DNA from 4 places in the Glutamicibacter sp. BS14 genome. Region 2 is predicted to be linked to each of the others. Evidence: riboswitches for the same ligand, from Rfam matches in the RefSeq annotation. Region 2 holds a riboswitch; each other region holds the start of a gene.
What was found. A riboswitch is a leader RNA that binds a small molecule or an ion and turns the genes downstream of it on or off. The one in region 2 is predicted to bind thiamine pyrophosphate.
Positions count from the first base shown of each region.

Region 1: linked by a shared signal. The riboswitch ahead of AC1Z36_RS07235 (ECF transporter S component) and the one ahead of thiO (glycine oxidase ThiO) in region 2 are both predicted to bind thiamine pyrophosphate.
Region 3: linked by a shared signal. The riboswitch ahead of thiC (phosphomethylpyrimidine synthase ThiC) and the one ahead of thiO (glycine oxidase ThiO) in region 2 are both predicted to bind thiamine pyrophosphate.
Region 4: linked by a shared signal. The riboswitch ahead of thiM (hydroxyethylthiazole kinase) and the one ahead of thiO (glycine oxidase ThiO) in region 2 are both predicted to bind thiamine pyrophosphate.

Region 1 covers NZ_CM167801.1:1,530,584-1,534,893, forward strand. Annotated here, with positions in the region: gene AC1Z36_RS07210 (Na+/H+ antiporter subunit D) at 1-88, shown strand, start outside; gene AC1Z36_RS07215 (Na+/H+ antiporter subunit E) at 97-726, shown strand; gene AC1Z36_RS07220 (MrpF/PhaF family protein) at 728-994, shown strand; gene mnhG (monovalent cation/H(+) antiporter subunit G) at 994-1,398, shown strand; gene AC1Z36_RS07230 (DUF4235 domain-containing protein) at 1,455-1,697, opposite strand; TPP riboswitch at 1,782-1,902, shown strand; gene AC1Z36_RS07235 (ECF transporter S component) at 1,968-2,576, shown strand; gene AC1Z36_RS07240 (ATP-binding cassette domain-containing protein) at 2,573-4,310, shown strand, end outside.
Region 2 covers NZ_CM167801.1:1,863,740-1,868,049, forward strand. Annotated here, with positions in the region: gene AC1Z36_RS08880 (mechanosensitive ion channel) at 1-464, shown strand, start outside; gene AC1Z36_RS08885 (GNAT family N-acetyltransferase) at 548-1,507, opposite strand; TPP riboswitch at 1,587-1,691, shown strand; gene thiO (glycine oxidase ThiO) at 1,689-2,786, shown strand; gene thiS (sulfur carrier protein ThiS) at 2,813-3,058, shown strand; gene AC1Z36_RS08900 (thiazole synthase) at 3,061-3,882, shown strand; gene moeB (molybdopterin-synthase adenylyltransferase MoeB) at 3,879-4,310, shown strand, end outside.
Region 3 covers NZ_CM167801.1:1,680,578-1,684,887, forward strand. Annotated here, with positions in the region: gene AC1Z36_RS07930 (DEAD/DEAH box helicase) at 1-680, shown strand, start outside; gene thiC (phosphomethylpyrimidine synthase ThiC) at 773-2,515, opposite strand; TPP riboswitch at 2,512-2,619, opposite strand; tRNA gene AC1Z36_RS07940 (tRNA-Thr) at 2,893-2,964, opposite strand; tRNA gene AC1Z36_RS07945 (tRNA-Thr) at 3,498-3,569, shown strand; tRNA gene AC1Z36_RS07950 (tRNA-Met) at 3,617-3,693, shown strand; gene AC1Z36_RS07955 (GTP pyrophosphokinase) at 3,776-4,310, opposite strand, start outside.
Region 4 covers NZ_CM167801.1:488,194-492,503, forward strand. Annotated here, with positions in the region: gene AC1Z36_RS02345 (hypothetical protein) at 1-1,267, shown strand, start outside; gene AC1Z36_RS02350 (GntR family transcriptional regulator) at 1,264-1,632, shown strand; TPP riboswitch at 1,667-1,761, shown strand; gene thiM (hydroxyethylthiazole kinase) at 1,751-2,545, shown strand; gene thiE (thiamine phosphate synthase) at 2,538-3,179, shown strand; gene thiD (bifunctional hydroxymethylpyrimidine kinase/phosphomethylpyrimidine kinase) at 3,176-4,310, shown strand, end outside.

The sequences.
Region 1 (4,310 bases), 330 kb from region 2:
TGCCGGGCCGATCTTCGAATTCTGCCAGCGGGTGGCTGCGGAACTGATTGCCCGCGAACCGTATATCAGCTCGATCTTGCCATTCTGATTGGAGGGATGATGCCGAACAAGAACTTTGAACCGCGTGACCAGCGCATTGACGATGCGCTGGATACCTCCGGTGTGCGCCACCGCGCGACACTCAAGCAGGAATGGCCGCTGCTTCTGCTGCTGCTCTTTGTCTGGGGTGCTCTCTGGCAGGACTTCTCCCTGGGGAACATGGTCTTCGGCGTGATCATCGCGCTGCTGATCGTGAACCTGTTCCCGCTGCCGCCGGTGGTCCTTTCGGGCCGGATCAATGCCTGGTACTGCCTGAAGCTGTTCATCTGGTTCCTCGGACAGGTCTTCGCCGCCAGCGTCCATGTGGCCTGGCTGGCGCTGGTCCGCGGGAAGCGCACCCGCAGCGCGGTCATTGCGGTCCCGCTGCGCACCGACTCGGACCTGATCGTGATGACCGTGGGACACGTGCTCACGCTGATCCCGGGCTCCTTCGTGATCGACGTGGACCGCAGCTCGTCGACGCTGTACCTGCACTACATCGACATCGAGTCGCCTGCGGACGTGGAGAAGGCGCGTGCCGGCATCCGGGACATCGAACGCCGGCTGATCATGGCTATTGGCAGCCGAGACGAGTACGAAGCGATCAAGAGCGAATGCGGACCGAACTTTGATGCGAGGAAGGGGTAACATGCTGGATATCGTCATTTGGATCTGCGGCATCATGCTCGGGCTCGGTGCTGTCGCCTGCCTGGTCCGTGTTGCCAAGGGGCCGTCAATCCTTGACCGGGTGCTGGCCCTGGACGTGATGCTGCTGATCATCTCCGCCGCGCTGTGCCTGGAAATGGTGCTGCACAAGCACACCGACTACTTGCTGTTCGTCGTGGCCGCCTGCATGCTCGGGTTCATCGGTTCGGTGACCGTCTCGCGCTTCGTTTCGGATCAGAGGAACGCCTAATGGAAATCTTCCTCGATGTCCTCGTTGCCGTCCTGCTGATCCTTGGCTGCCTGATGTCATTGATCGCAGGTATCGGCTTGCTGACCTTCCCGGACATGCTCACCCGCATGCATGCAGCGACCAAACCGCAGGTACTCGGCTTCCTGCTGATTTTCGCTGGACTGGCCATTTACCTGCGCAGCTGGGCTGTGGTCCCGGTACTCGTGCTGGCCTGGGGAATGCAGCTATTGACCGCACCGGTTTCGGCCCACATGATTGGCCGTTCCGGCTACCGGACCAAGCACGCTGCCAAGGAAACCCTGTTCTCCGATGAGCTGAGCCACGTGGTCAACAAGGTCAACGGAACACCGCCGACCGGAACCACCCCGGTTTCCAAGACCGGATCGCCAGACGAACAAGATTGAGAAAAAGCGGGAGCCGCCCCTCTGGGCGGCTCCCGCTTTTGGCTCAACGCCGAAGCTTACTTGGTGAACTTGGCAACAACCTTGTTGGCGCTGCGGTCAGCCACCGTCTGCAGGATTGCTGCGACCAGGGCCGAAACGACTGCGAAGCCTAAGGCACGGCGGAAAGAAGCTTCCGCTGCTTCCTCAGTGCCCTTGCGTGGTGCTTTGCTGCCGGTTGCCTTCAACCAAAGGAAATCAACCAGCTTGCCGCCGAGCATGCCAGCGCCAACGGTGATACCGGTAGTGGCAAGTTTCTGCACTTTATCCATTTTTTCCTCGCGATCAAGCTCTTGACATATCGTTCCTCTGCCCAGCATACCTGCGGTATGGTGGGGGAGCAGTAATTATTCCGACAGGGGAGCGTCAGACTTTTAAAAAGTCGCAAGACGCTGAGAGTGCGATAGATCGCAGACCCTCGAACCTGCCCCGGCTAGTACCGGCGAAGGAAGTCGAGCATCTCGGATGCGGATAGGCGCGGCAGTATGCCCTCATTCCGTCCATCTCCCCTCCTTTCCACAGGAGGACCAGCAATGAACGAAACAGTTTCGAAGCAGCGGACCGGCTGGCGTGTAGTTGATATCGTCGTCGCCTCGGTGATCGCCGTCGCTTCAGGGGTCATTTTCTGGGCGTGGAGTGCCGGCTATGGCCTGTTCTCGCTCGCCTTTGCAGCTTTCCCGCCAGCCACCGCGTTGCTCACCGGCATGTGGCTCTTCCCGGCGGTGCTCGGCGCACTGATCATCCGCAAGCCAGGCGCCGCAATCTACTGCGAGCTGCTGGCCGCTGTAGTTGAAGCGCTGCTCGGCTCGCACTACGGCTTGACCGTACTGATCTCCGGCCTGGTCCAGGGCCTGGGTGCAGAGCTGGTCTTCGCAGCATTCCGCTACCGCAAGTGGAACCTGGGCGTGGCGCTGCTGGCAGGCTTGTTCGCCGGCTTGTTCGCCGGCATTTCCGAGGCCTACATCCTGGCCTACTATGTTGAGTACACCGCCGGAATGAAGATCTTCCACGTGATCGCCACCGGCATTTCCGGCGTAGTCGTCGCAGGGCTTCTGTCCTGGTTGGCCACGCGCGGACTGGCGAAGACCGGCGCTCTGAGCGCCCTGCCGAGCCGGCGTGCGCACCTGGAAAGCGCAAAATGAGTTCCTTTGCCAATTCCGGCGCAGCCTCGCTGACCCAGCGCGGTGCCGCCATCACCGCAACGGGGTTCGGCTGGCAGCACTCCGAGAGGCAGAATCCTGCCATCTCGGGACTGGACCTTGTGATCCACGCCGGTGAGAAGGTGCTGCTGGTCGGTCCATCGGGCGCCGGCAAGTCAACCTTGCTGCACGCGATGGCCGGGTTGCTGGAAGCGGATGAGGACGATCAGGTCGCTGGCCGGCTGCTCATAGATGGCAGCGATGCCTTCATCCGGAGCCACCCGGTGGGCTTGATGCAGCAAGACCCGGAAACCCAGGTAGTGCAAAGCAGGGTCGCCGATGACGTGGCCTTTGGCGCCGAGAACCTCGGAATGGATCCCGAACTGATCCGCCAGCGGATCCCCGAAGTGCTGGACGCTGCGGGTCTGGGTGCGCTGTCCTTCGAGCACCGCACCCAGCAACTTTCCGGCGGACAGAAACAGCGGTTGGCCTTGGCCGGCATTCTGGCCATGGAACCCAGCGTCATGCTGCTCGATGAACCGACTGCCAATGTGGACCCGCAGAGCATTGAGCTATTGCGCGATGCGGTGCTGAACGCCGCCCGGCTTTCCGGTGCCACGCTGGTCGTCGTGGAACACCGGATTGAAGCCTGGGCGCAGCATGTGGACCGGGTTATCGTGCTGCAGCCCGGTGGGGGAGTCGCGCACGATCTGGACCCGCAGCAGCTGTACACCGATGAAACGGTGCGCGAGGAGCTGGCTGCTGCCGGGCTGTGGATTCCAGGCTACTTCCCGCAGGTGGCTCGGGCAACGAACGGTGCCGGTGCCACGCTGCTGGAAGCGCAGCAGCTGGTATCCGCCCGCACCGCCACGGCACCGCGCACCCAAGCGGTGGACGTGAATGTGCAAGCGGGCACCGCGACGGTGATTCGCGGCGAGAATGGCGCTGGAAAGTCGACGCTGGCCTTGACCTTGGGCGGATTGCTCGTCCCGGCCGACGGCGGGTTGGCGGCCACCGCGCAACTGGCCGACGGTCTGGGCAACTCCCCGTTTGCCTGGAAGGCCGGTGCATTGATTGGGCGGATCGGTTCGGTGTTCCAGGAACCCGAACACCAATTCGTGACCCAGAGCGTTCGGGAAGAGCTGGCTTTCGCTCCCAGCCGCGCGCAGGCCAGCAGCGCCGATGCGCCGAAATACGAGCCGGCCCAGGTCCAAGCGCGCGTGGACGCGTTGCTGGAACGCTTGGGCCTGGCGCATTTGGCAGACGCGAACCCGTTCACTCTCTCCGGGGGCGAGAAGCGGCGCTTGTCCGTGGCCACTGTTCTGGCCGCATCCCCCCAGGTGCTGATCCTCGACGAACCGACCTTCGGGCAGGATGCGAATACGTGGAGGGAACTGGCCGGGCTGCTGGTTGAGGAATTGCAGCAGGGCACCGCGATCATTGCTGTGACCCACGACGATCACTTTGCCTCGGTGCTCAAAGCAAGGGACCTGGTGCTCACTGCCGGCACCCCGGAAGCTGGTACCCCGCGACAGGGGCCGGTGCTTGATGCGCCGGTAGGGCATAGCTGGTTGGCGAAGATCAATCCGCTGGCCAAGCTCGGTGCGGTGGCTGCGGCAACACTGCCGTTGATCACCACCTTGGATTGGGTTTCGGCGCTGGTGGTGATCGTGGCGACCGTGGTGTTCTTCCCCCTGGCAGGGCTGAGCCCGCTGAAATTCCTCAAGCGCGCGTGGC
Region 2 (4,310 bases):
GCAAGAGCGCTTCGGGAATCATCGCTGGCATCGTCAAGATTGCTATCGTGCTGTTCTTCGGTGTGATGGCGGCCCAGATGCTGAACTTCCCAGCGATCACCAATATCCTCAATGAGATCCTGGCCTTGGGCGGCAAGATCCTCTTCGGCGCAGCAATTATCGCCGCAGGTTTCGTCATCGCCAACGTCATTGGCCGCTTCTTGGGTGACACTACTGCTTCGAAGATCATCCGCTACACGGCAATTGCGCTGTTCGTGGCGATGGGCCTGAAGTACATGGGTATCGCCGATTCGATCATCAACATGGCCTTCGGCGCAATCGTCATTGGCGCAGCATTGGCAGCGGCTCTGGCCTTTGGCCTCGGCGGTCGTGATGCTGCGGCCCGCACGCTGAAAAAGATGGAGGCCCAACAGACCACCAATGGCCCGGACTCGACGCCACCGGCATCGAGCCCAGGCATCTAACCACGCATCACAAAACCTGAGGGACAGATAAGAAGTCGCGGAATCCAAGACCGGATTCCGCGACTTTTTTGATGCCCGCCAAGCTACTGCTGCGTGCCCCACGGCAAGGGCATGACCGCAGAGCCGCCATCGGTACGCAACCGTGCGTAGGTGTGCACATCGATGCGTTCTCCGGCAACCAGGAATTTGCCCCGTTCGACACCTTCGTGCAGGAAGGCGTTGCTTTCTGCCACATGCTTCGACCCGGGATTATTTGCCCGCAAGCCCAGCTCCAAGCGGTACAGTCCCAGCTCGTCGAACAGGTAATCCACTAAGGTTGCCACGGCGCGGGTGGCCAGCGACCGGCCCCGGTAATTCTGGTTCATCCAATACCAAATCCACGCGTTCCGATTGGCCGGGTCTACCGTACCGCACACCAGTCCCACCAGCCGATCCCGATATGCGACGGCCAACGCCTGCTGGCGTTCCCCGGCCTCCAGCAGTGCGCGCACATACGACTCAGCCTTTTGCGGGGAATCGGCGTCGCCTTGGCGCAACATGTCGGGGTTCGAGGAAAATGCCTCGTAGACCGCTTCGGCATCCGAAAGGCGCAGCCGGCGCACCGAGAATTCACCGTCGGCATGCACGGCTTCCTCCGGTCCTGCGGATGGCTGCGGATGAGCGGCGGCCGTGCCCTGGTGGAAGAGCAGCTGCCAGCGGCCCTGCTCATGGATCCACAGTGAACTGCGTTCGCTGGGGGAACCGGCGAGCAGCTTCCAGCGCAGCAGCACCAGCTGGTCTGAAAGCTGGAGAGCCACCGGGCTTTCGACTTTCAACGCCCCGGCATCCCGTGCCGGCTCCCGGGCCAGCTGGGCAATGATGGCCTCGCGATCATAGACTCGCCCGCTGGCTCCCACCTCGGCGAACCGAGGATGCAAGCGCCGCTGCAATTGCTCCTGGCTATGGCGTTGGCTGGATTCCAAGAGTTCTTGCTCCAACGAGATGATGGTGCTGGATAGCGCAGAACCTTGGGGAAGCACGATAGGGAAGTCATGGAATGCCATGTCAGCAAGTACATCACAGAAGATGACGGAACTGCGTTCAATGAAGTTCGACTTTATGAGCTGCATCATGCTTATAATCGCTGTAATCCGCGGGAGCCTGAATCGACCAGGCTGAGAGGGCACCGAGCCGACCGCTACACCTGATGCGGGTCATGCCGCCGTAGGAAGGAAGCGTGCCCTTGTGCATGTCAACATTGTTGGCGCCGGGATAATCGGCCTGGCCGTCGCGTTCGAGCTGGAATCACGCGCACACACCGTCACCCTCATCGATCCGGCACCCGGCCAAGGTGCAAGCTACGCGGCAGCAGGAATGCTGGCCCCGGCAGCTGAAACGGTCTGGGGCAATGGCCCGCTGCACCAGCTGCTTGCCGCCTCGAATGCCGCCTATCCGCAGTTCATCGAGCGCATCGAATCGGCCACCGGGCAACGCCCGGACTACTTGCAGAACTCCACGCTCGTTGTCGCCGCAGAGCCTGCGGACCGCGAAGCCCTGCACGAGCTGGCCGAACTGCAGATATCCCTCGGCCTGTCAGCGCAAAAGCTGCTGCCCAGCCAAGCCCGCAAGCTCGAACCAGCCTTGGCCGCCAATATTGCCGGCGCGGTCCTGTGCCAAGATGACCACCAGGTCGACCCTCGATCCATCGTCAAGATCCTGTTGGAGCATCTGCGTCCGCACCTGGTCGAGGAACGGGCGCAGGCACTGGTGACCGACGGGAAGCGGACCACCGCTGTGCGGACCGCATCGGGCCGAATCCTCGAAGCGGAGCAGACCATCGTGGCCACCGGTCTTGGCACCCTCGATGGCTTGAACGAACTTCCGCTGCGCCCGGTCTACGGGGACATCCTCCGGATCCAGGGACCAGCAGGCCCGCCGCTCATCACCCGCACCATCCGCGGCATCGTGCACCGGGAACAGGTGTATCTGGTGCCGAGAAGGGACGGCAGCCTCGTCCTTGGCGCCAGCGTCCGTGAAGACCGGCAACAAGCGGTGAACATTGGCGCGATGCACCTGCTGCTGGACAACGCGAGAAAGCTGGTCCCCGGCATCAGCGACTGCACGCTGAACGAGGCAACGGCCCGGGCACGTCCCGCCACGCCAGATGACCGGCCGCTGCTTGGACGCCTTGATCCAGGGCTGCTGCTCTGCACCGGGTACTCCCGGCACGGCGTGCTGCTGGCTCCGCTGGGCGCAACGCTCACTGCGGATCTCGCCCACGGCCACCAATCCCACCCCTTGCACCAGGCTGTGGATCCCCACCGCTTTGCCAACGCAACCTAGACCGCTCACCGAACGGAGCAGCAACCATGACAAGCATCGGCATCAATTTCAATTCACGGCAACTGAACCTGGACGAAGGAACCACCCTTCGCGAATTCATCAGCACGCAAATCGGCAAGGAACTGGACGCCAACTCGGTGGCCGCTGACGGCAGCAAGCTCGGAGTTGCCGCCGCCGTCAATGGCGCTGTCGTTCCACGCAGCGCCTGGAATAGCTACCTGCTGGCCGAAGGGCACAGCATTGAACTCGTTACCGCGGCCCAGGGAGGCTAGGCATGGAAACGCGCAACATCACCGAGCTGGACATCCACAGCGACCCATTCCAAATCGCCGGACGCACCTTGTCCTCGCGCTTGATCCTCGGCACCGGGGGAGCGAGTTCGCTGACCACCCTGGAAAGCGCCCTGCGGGCCTCCGGAACGGAACTGACCACCGTGGCCATCCGCCACTTTTCGGCGGCCGGCGCAGGCAACGTGTATGAACTGCTGCAGCGCAACAACGTGATTGCGCTGCCCAACACTGCTGGATGCTTCACCGCCCGCGATGCGATCCTCACCGCGCACCTGGCCCGTGAAGCTCTGGAAACCAATTGGATCAAGCTCGAAGTAATTGCCGATGAGCACACGCTGCTGCCGGACCCGCTGGAACTGCATGCGGCCACCGAGCAACTAGTGGCCGACGGGTTCCAGGTCTTCGCCTACACCAATGATGATCCGGCACTTGCCCAACGCCTGCAAGACGCCGGGGTTGCGGCAATCATGCCGGCCGGAGCGCCGATCGGCTCGGGCCTGGGGATCCTGAATCCGCACAATATTTCCACCATCGCCTCCCGCGCGCAGGTACCGGTGATCCTTGACGCCGGGGTGGGCACCGCCTCGGATGCGGCCCTGGCCATGGAGCTCGGCTGCGACGCGGTGCTGCTGGCCAGTGCGGTGACCCGGGCGCACAACGCGCCGCTCATGGCCAGGGCCATGAAGGATGCTGTGCGTGCCGGGCGCGCCGCGCGGCTCGCTGGCCGGATCCCGCGCCGCGATACCGCACTGGCCTCATCGCCGGCCGAAGGCATGATGCAAACCCTGGTCGGTGACTTCTCGTGAGCCGGGAAGCCCTGGTCGCACCCGGCGCGGAGCTGGAACCGGAAGAGCTGGCGCGCTACTCCCGGCACTTGTCCCTGCCCGGGGTGGGAGAAGAAGGGCAACGCCGCATCGCCAACGCCAAGGTGCTGGTTATCGGAGCCGGGGGCCTGGGCAGTCCCATTGCCAGCTACCTGGTCGCTGCGGGAATCGGCACCCTCGGGGTCATCGACGATGACACCGTCGAGCTGTCCAATCTGCAACGACAAACCATGCACCGGCAACAGGATGCAGGGCGCTTGAAAGTGGATTCGGTGCGGCGGATGGCCCACGAGCAGAACCGGAACGTCCAGATCATCACCGTGGATGAAAAGCTGGATGAATCCAACGCCGTGGCACTTTTCAGTGAATATGACTTGGTCATCGACGGCAGCGACAACTTTGCCACGCGG
Region 3 (4,310 bases), 180 kb from region 2:
AGGACCTGACCACCTTCCGCGAAATCGTGGAGAAGTTCGCTTCCGAGCACGAAGACCTGGACCAGCTGGAAATCGCAGCTGCACTGGCTCTGATGGCCCAGGGCGGCCGCCCGCTGCTGATGACCGAACCAGTCATGTCCCCTTCGAAGAAGGCACGCATGGATCGCCCAGAGCGCGGCGAGCGTAGCGAACGCGGTGACCGTGGCGATCGCGGTCCACGTGCCCGCAAGACCGCTGCCGAAGGCAACGCCATGTACCGTCTGGCCGTAGGCCGACGCAACCGCGTGCAGCCGGGCTCGATCGTTGGCGCACTGGCCAACGAGGGCGGCTTCGATTCTTCGGAAATCGGCGGCATCGAGATCCGTTCAGACCACACCCTGGTCGAGCTGCCAGCAGAGCTGAGCAAGGACCAGTGGCGTGCACTGTCCAAGACCCGCATCGGCGGCGAAGCCATCGAGCTCGAGCTCGACAATGGCCGCAGCCCGCGCCGTGACGACGAAGGCGACCGCGGTGGCTTCCGTGGCGGCCGTGGTGGTGGCTTCGGCGGCGGACGCAGTGGCGGCCGTGGCGGTTTCGGTGGCGGACGCGGCGGCGGACGTGGCGGCTTCGGCGGCGGCGGACGCGGCGGCAAGGATCGCTTCAGCGACTCGGGCCGCAGCGGTGGACGTCGCGACTACTAAGCCAGTCGCACGCAGCTGAACAGCATTGAATAACGCCCTTGGGGCAAGCCGAAAGCTTGCCCCAAGGGCGTTTTTCGTGCGCCGCAGGCTATTTACGGAGCAGGAGTTCCCACCGGGATCCCGTCCCCGAGATAGACCGTGCCGCCGCTTTCCAGGAACTGCTTGCTTTTCTGCGCCATCCCGGCCAATGCGGCTTGCGCCTCGGCCGAGCCGTACTCGTCGCGGATATCCTGGGAGATGCGCATGGAGCAGAACTTCGGCCCGCACATGGAGCAGAAGTGGGCGGTCTTGGCCGGCTCGGCCGGCAAGGTCTCATCATGGAATTCCTGTGCGGTGACCGGGTCAAGGGACAACGCGAACTGGTCATTCCAGCGGAATTCGAAGCGCGCCTTGCTCAGCGCATCATCCCGCGCTGTGGCACCCGGGTGGCCCTTGGCCAGATCGGCGGCGTGCGCAGCGATCTTGTAGGTGATCACCCCGGTCTTCACATCATCCCGGTTGGGCAGTCCCAGATGCTCCTTGGGGGTGACGTAGCAGAGCATCGCGGTCCCGTACCGTGCGATCTCCGTGGCGCCAATGGCGCTGGTGATGTGGTCGTAGCCCGGGGCGATGTCGGTGACCAGCGGGCCCAGGGTATAGAACGGCGCCCCGTCGCACAGCTGCTGCTGGCGTTCCACATTCTCGCGCACCAGATGGAACGGGATATGCCCCGGGCCTTCGACCATCACCTGCACATCGTACTTCCAGGCGCGCTTGGTCAGCTCGGCCAGGGTGTCCAGCTCGGCGAACTGGGCGGCGTCGTTCGCATCTGCGATGGAGCCCGGGCGCAGCCCGTCGCCCAGCGAGAAGGCCACGTCGTACTGCGCGAAGATCTCGCACAGCTGATCGAAGTGGGTGTAGAGGAAATTCTCCTGGTGGTGCGCCAAGCACCAGCCGGCCATGATGGACCCGCCACGCGAGACCATGCCGGTGACCCGGTTGGCGGTCAGCGGGATGTAGCGCAGCAGCACCCCGGCGTGGATGGTCATGTAGTCCACGCCCTGCTCGCACTGCTCAATGACGGTGTCGCGGAAGATCTCCCAGGTCAGTTCGTTGGCTTCGCCGTTGACCTTCTCCAACGCCTGGTAGATCGGCACGGTGCCGATGGGGACCGGGGAGTTGCGGATGATCCACTCGCGGGTGGTGTGGATGTCATCTCCGGTGGACAGGTCCATTACCGTGTCCGCGCCCCATTTGGCCGCCCACTGGAGCTTGGAGACTTCTTCTGCGATGGAGCTGGTCACCGCCGAGTTGCCGATATTCGCATTGATCTTGACCAGGAACGCCTTGCCGATGATCATCGGCTCGGATTCCGGGTGGTTGATGTTCGCCGGGATGATGGCTCGCCCGGCCGCGAGCTCGCTGCGCACCAGCTCGACATCGCATTCCTCGCGCAGGGCCACATAGCGCATTTCCGGGGTGATGATCCCGGCACGCGCATAGTGCATCTGCGTCACGCGGGCTCCGCCAACGGCCCGCAGTGGCGGGGCTGAGCGTCCGGCCCATTCCGCGCTGGCCGTGCCGCGGCGGACCGCTGAGCGTCCGTCGTCGTGCAGGTTGCGTTCGCGGCCTGCATAGGTTTCCACGTCCCCGCGTTCCAGGATCCACCGCTCGCGGAAGGGTTGCAGGCCTTGGGTGGGCTCGCTTCCCGGTCCGCTGGTGCGATATACCGCCAGCGGCTCGTTGGGCTGTCCATTGGGGGAGTCTGCCAATTGGATCTGCGTGACGGGAACAGAAATTCCCGCAGATTCACGGTAGGCAAGGGTGTGGGCAGGGTGCTGTTCAATTTGTTCCACTGGGGAAACTCACTTCCTTCGCCGGCATTACCCGGACAGGTTCAACGGTCGCGGACGGCGATAGCCCGATCTCAGCCCTTGCCAGGGCACCCGTGTGGTCGCGAACAACTTAGCACGCTTGCGAGGAGAAAACGCAAACCCAGTGGTCAGGGCCTGACATCAAGGAAGTGGGAAGGGCCGGCTGTGGCGGGCCAGGATGCTTTTCATTGGCCGGAGACTCTTGCCGGGGGCACCTGGAATCCGGGGCGCAAGACGCGGCCGATAGCCGGTGCTGCAGCTTGGGGTGCGCCTTGGGCCATGCTCGCAGTGGCTACACGGCATCTGCGGGATAAACGAAAAGAGAGGCAATCTGGAACCAGATTGCCTCTCTTATTTCGAGCCCCCTGCCGGAATCGATCCGGCGACCTCGTTCTTACCAAGAACGCGCTCTACCACTGAGCTAAGGGGGCAACAGGTAAATACTTTACACAGGTTTTTGAGGTTTGCAAAATCCGTCGGGAATTTGTTGCTGAGGTCACAATATTCCTACTCAAGACCGGAATGGGCGGCAAGGAGCTGTTGCCTTCCTGGCGGTTTCCAGCACCCCGGTTCACGGCCCGGGATCCAGCTGCCGGGCACCGGAGCCGTGCCTGGGCGCCTGGGTGGATCGGGTGTTGCCCAAGTGCCGCTCGGTCAGGGGTTCTGGAGTGGGAAAAGGTGTCAGCGTTCCGAAGTTCCAAGCGGGGTAATTCGATGCTTGGCCACCGGGGATGATCCGCGGGATTCTATCCTGCGCGTCATGGCAAATCCGCGATTGACCGCGAGGAGCACTCTCGTGAGCATCGTCACCAGGGCACTTTTTGTCCCACCCTTCGTCCCCGGGGTAGCGAGTAAGAGGATAAATAGTCATTGACTAGTGGTTTTACAGAATTCTCCTGGTCTTTTCCGGGGTGATCCGCCGATTTTTCTTTGCCGGGAAATCCGTGTAGAGTATTTACTCGTTGCCCCCTTAGCTCAGTGGTAGAGCGCGTTCTTGGTAAGAACGAGGTCGCCGGATCGATTCCGGCAGGGGGCTCTGAGTGAGAAGCATTCTTGGCTTCTACTGGATTGCTTCTCACTTGTGGCGGCGTAGCTCAGCTGGTTAGAGCGCACGACTCATAATCGTGAGGTCCCGGGATCGAGTCCCGGCGCCGCTACCAAATCAAAGATCCTCGGCCTCGGCCGAGGATCTTTTTTGGTTTCCGGCCCCGAAGCAGCATTGTCCTTCGAGGGCATGAACGGCTAGTGATCCAAGTCCTTCTCCTGGTTCCCGTCCTTGGCTTGCTGAGCCAGCGACAGCAGCCCCTGGATCGCTGTCGTATCGAAATCCGCCTCTTGGCTCGGTGCCTGATTGGCATCATGGCCGTGGACTTCGGTATGCAAGCGCTGCATCTGCATGTCGAGTTTCGTCGCCATGGCCGCCGCGTCGGCAAGCTCTTGCACTAGATGTTCTGGAACTTCGCCCTCGTACTTGTAGAAGATCTTATGTTCCAGGCTTGCCCAGAAATCCTGGGCAATGGTACGGATCTGCAGCTCCACCACGACATCGACCGGGCCATCGGATAAGTAGACCGGGATCTGCACGATCGCATGGACACTTTTATAGCCGTTGGGCTTCGGGTTCTTGATGTAGTCCTTGATTTGGAGGACCTTCAGGTCATTCTGCGAGGTTAGCGTGTTCAGAACCTTGTAGATGTCCTTGACGAAACTGCAGGTAATGCGCACGCCGGCAATGTCGCTGATGTTCTCGCGAATGGCCGGCAGGGACGGGGAGATG
Region 4 (4,310 bases), 1.4 Mb from region 2:
CCTCATCGGCTTGTTCACTTGGCCCAAGGAACTCCAGCCAGTGCGCACCGCTTCATTAGAGGCCCGCAGCCTGACAACTCCATTTCCCAAGGCCCTAGGGGCTTTCGTTGGGCTTTTGCTGCTGATCGCGGTCGGCTCCCTGTGGCCGGCGTCCAAAGTCGAAGGGCTCGTTGGCGTTCCGGCCTCGGAATTCACGACCTTTGATTTTGACGGCATCTATTCATACGCGTCGGAGGGTCCGTATGATGGGCGGTTGCCGGGCACACAGATGCTCCCGGTATTCATCGTGGCCCTGGCAGGGATCATCGTGGCCGCGGCTGTGATTACCGTAGTTATCCTGAAAAGACCTGCCTTGGCCGGCATCTCGGCCGAAGACAACCAAGCGTTGCGCACGGTCTGGCTCAACCGCTTGATGCGCAATATCGGCATCGTCTTGCTGGCCTTCACCGTGTCGGTGGTCAATTACTCGCAGGCTAATTCGCCGGATGGACAGTACGAGTTCGTTAGCTATGGCGCCCTTGCGGTCGCCCTCACGTTGCTCTTCTGGGGACCGCGCTCTACATTCTCAGCTCAATCCACCACCAGGGAACGGACCGCCTTCTCGCGTTTGCGTGATCAACTATTCACCTTGCAATACGTAACTGCAGCACTCACCTTGCTCAGCGTTGCAATCGGCTGGTCATTCTTGCCACTGGATGACGAGCTCCAGATGCCTACCAATGAGCGAACTACGTGGATCTTAATGATCTTTGCCGGTGCGGCTTTGAGCTATGCCGTTCTCAATGCGCTTTATCTCAGCTACGTCAGCACGGTGGCCCGGCAGGCGTCTGCAGCACCCAAGTACCACGCGCCCCTGCCCTTGTGGTCCTACATCGCCGCTGGCTTGCTGTTTGCCACCAGCACCTATTTTCTGCTCGATCCGCCGCTGGACTATTTGTGGGGCTTCGTGCCTCCAGGCAAGACAATGGTTGCAGGCTTGATCCTGCTGTTGCTGGCAACCCATCTTGGATTCGTCTGGTTCTCCCGCCGGGCAATTATTCCCTGGGCTGTCTCGTCGGCCGAAGAAATCTGGTACCGCAAGGTCCTGGAACTGCGTTCAATGCGTGTTAACACCAGTGCAGTGGTAGCCATGCTGCTCATTGGCTACGGATTCCCGGCCGGGCTGGGACTCTTTGCATTGCTCATCTTCGTTGTCCCAGCAGTCATTTTCCTAGAGCGCCCCGGTAGCGCCTTCGTGCGGGAACATCAGCCGGCAGCTACTTCATGAGCACGCAGATCAGTGTTGACCTCCAAGCAGCTACCCCGCCCTATGAGCAGATCCGCTCGCAGATTGCTTCACTGATCTCCTTGGGAGATCTGCCCTCGGGGAGCAAGCTGCCTACTGTGCGTGCGCTGGCCACGGACCTCGGCGTCGCTGCCGGTACAGTGGCGCGCGCCTACAAGGAGCTGGAAGCCGAAGAGCTGATCACCTCCCGGCGCCGTGCCGGCACAGTGGTCAACGAGCGGCCGCAGCCGGTGGATACCAGTGAAGATCTCCTGGCCGCCGTGGATCACCTCTGGGCGTTGGCGGTCGCGCAGAAGGTGGATGCGGCCACGCTCAAGGCCTTGGTGGCGCGGCGCGAGCGTAAGTAACTTGTCCTCGGAACCGGTTGTGCGTACGCTCTATGGCAGTGACACGGGGTGTCGGATCAACCGACTGAGATAAGACCCGTAGAACCTGATCTAGTTCACGCTAGCGGAGGGATGTCGCATGGCTTTGCATGCAGTTGCCCAAAAATACCGGCAACAATCACCTTTGGTTTTTTGCCTGACCAATACCGTCGTATCCAATTTCACCGCCAATGTCTTGCTGGCATCCGGGGCTTCCCCGGCCATGACGGATCTGCCCGGAGAGGCCGGCCCATTCGCGCAGGCAGCTTCAGCCGTATTGGTGAATTTGGGAACTCCAAGCACTGAACAGCTGACCGCCATGGAAGAAGCTGTGCAGTCGGCGAGCGCTGCAGGCACCCCCTGGGTCCTGGATCCAGTGGCAGTGGGAGCGCTTCCGGTGCGCACGGAGTTTGCCCGGCGCATTGTCCGGCAACGCCCGACCCTGATTCGCGGCAACGCCTCGGAAATCCTGGCCCTGGCCGGCCGGCAATCTGCTTCGCGCGGTGTCGATGCCTTGGATGAGGTTTCTGCCGCCTTGGCGGCGGGACGCGAACTGGCCACGGAACACGACTGCGTAGTGGCCATTTCCGGCCAGGCTGACGCCATCATCGACGCCACGCGTACCGTCTTGGTGCATACCAACGGAATTGGCTTGACCCGGATGACAGGTGGCGGCTGCGCCTTGGGCGCGGTCTGCGCCGGGATGGTTGCGGTCCACGATGACCCGTTCGAGGCCACCATCGCAGCCCACGGTTTCTATGGCCTGGCCGCGGAAAAGGCCCTGGCTGGCAGCTCCGGTCCGGGCAGCTTCGCAGTTGCCTTCCTTGATGCGCTGTCGGCTGCCGATCCCGGGGAACTGAAGACTTTGAAGTACGAGGAATTGAACCATGCATAATTACGGCGCTTATCTAGTAGCCAACACTGACAGCTGCACCCCACGCAGCACCCTGGAAGTTATCGAGGGCGCCGTCGCCGGAGGGATCGGGTGGATCCAGCTGCGCGCCAAGGATGAAAGCGCCCGGGAATTCTTCGAGCTGGCCTGCGCGGCTGCCAAGCTCACCGAGGGCAAAGCCCAGTTGCTGATCAATGACCGCATTGACGTCTACCTCGCGGCACGGGCTGCTGGCGCAGCAGTGAACGGCATCCATATCGGGCAAAAAGATGTGCCGGTACAGTTGGCTCGCCAGATCATCGGCGAGGGCATCATCGGCTTGAGTGCTTCCAGCGATGAGCAATTGGCCCAGGCGAACAAGGACGCCTCGGTGATCGACTACCTCGGTGTAGGAGCCATCCGCGCCACTCCGACGAAAAAAGACCATCCTGCTCCCCTGGGGCTGGACGGCTTTGCGCGAGCCGCTGCCTTGGCCAAGCTGCCCTGCGTAGCGATCGGCGCAATTACCCAAGACGATGCCGCCGCGATCCGCGCCGGCGGCGGCGCAGGCCTGGCCGTGGTCCGCGCCATCTGCAACGCCGAAGATCCGCAACTTGCCAGCGCGCAGCTGGTCGCAGCCTGGGAGGCCTCGAAATGAACATCCTATCCATCGCAGGCTCCGATCCTTCCGGCGGCGCCGGAATCCAAGCGGATCTGAAGGCCATTGCCGCCAACGGCGGCTACGGAATGTGCGTGATCACCGCTTTGACTGCGCAAAACACCCATGGGGTATCCGGAGTTCAGGCGATCAGCGGCGATTTCGTCCTCGCGCAGCTCGAAGCCGTGAGTACAGATATCCGCATCGATGCGATCAAGATCGGGATGCTGGCCAACGCCGAGGTGATCCGCGCAGTCACCAGCTGGCTGGAAACTGTTGACGCCCCCGTCGTGCTGGACCCGGTCATGGTGGCGACCAGCGGGGATCGCCTGCTCGACGACGAATCGGCCCTTGATTCACTGCTGGATCGCGCCACGGTGATTACCCCGAACCTGCTGGAGCTGGCCAGCTTGCTGCGCGAGCCTGTGGCCCCTTCCTGGGACGAAGCCCTGCTTCAGGCCCAGCGGCTGGCTGCCAAGCACGGCACGCTGGTGCTGGCCAAGGGCGGGCACCTGGCCGGGGCGGATTGCCCCGATGCCCTGGTGTCGGCGGGCGGGGTGCAGCTGGAGCTGCACGGACCGCGCCATGCCACCAGGAACACCCACGGCACCGGCTGCACCCTTTCCAGCACTCTGGCTACCCGCTTCGCTGCCACTGGAGATTGGATCGCCGCGTTGGAGCAGTCCAAGTCCTACCTCTCCAAGGCCATCGCAGCGGCCGACCAATTGCAGGTGGGCAGCGGCCACGGCCCGGTCAACCACTTCATCGACTTCTTCGGCACGGCAGATCCCATGGGCGACTGGTGGCAGAAGATCCAGCCGATCCGCGAGGAAATCGACCAGCTGGATTTCATCACCCGGCTATCCGAGGGCACCTTGGACCGGGATGACTTCCACTACTACATCGCCCAGGATGCGCTGTATCTGCTGCGTTACGCCAAGGTGCTTTCGCTGGCCAGCTCGATGGCGCCGGATCTCGGTGCCCAGCGTTTCTGGTCGCGTGGCGCCAACGGCATCCTCGATGGCGAGCTGCAGCTGCACGGCAGCTACCTGGATGAGTTCGCTGATACGCCCAGCGCCACCACGCTGAACTACACCAACCACCTGGCCGCCAGCCAGGAGAGCTATGGGG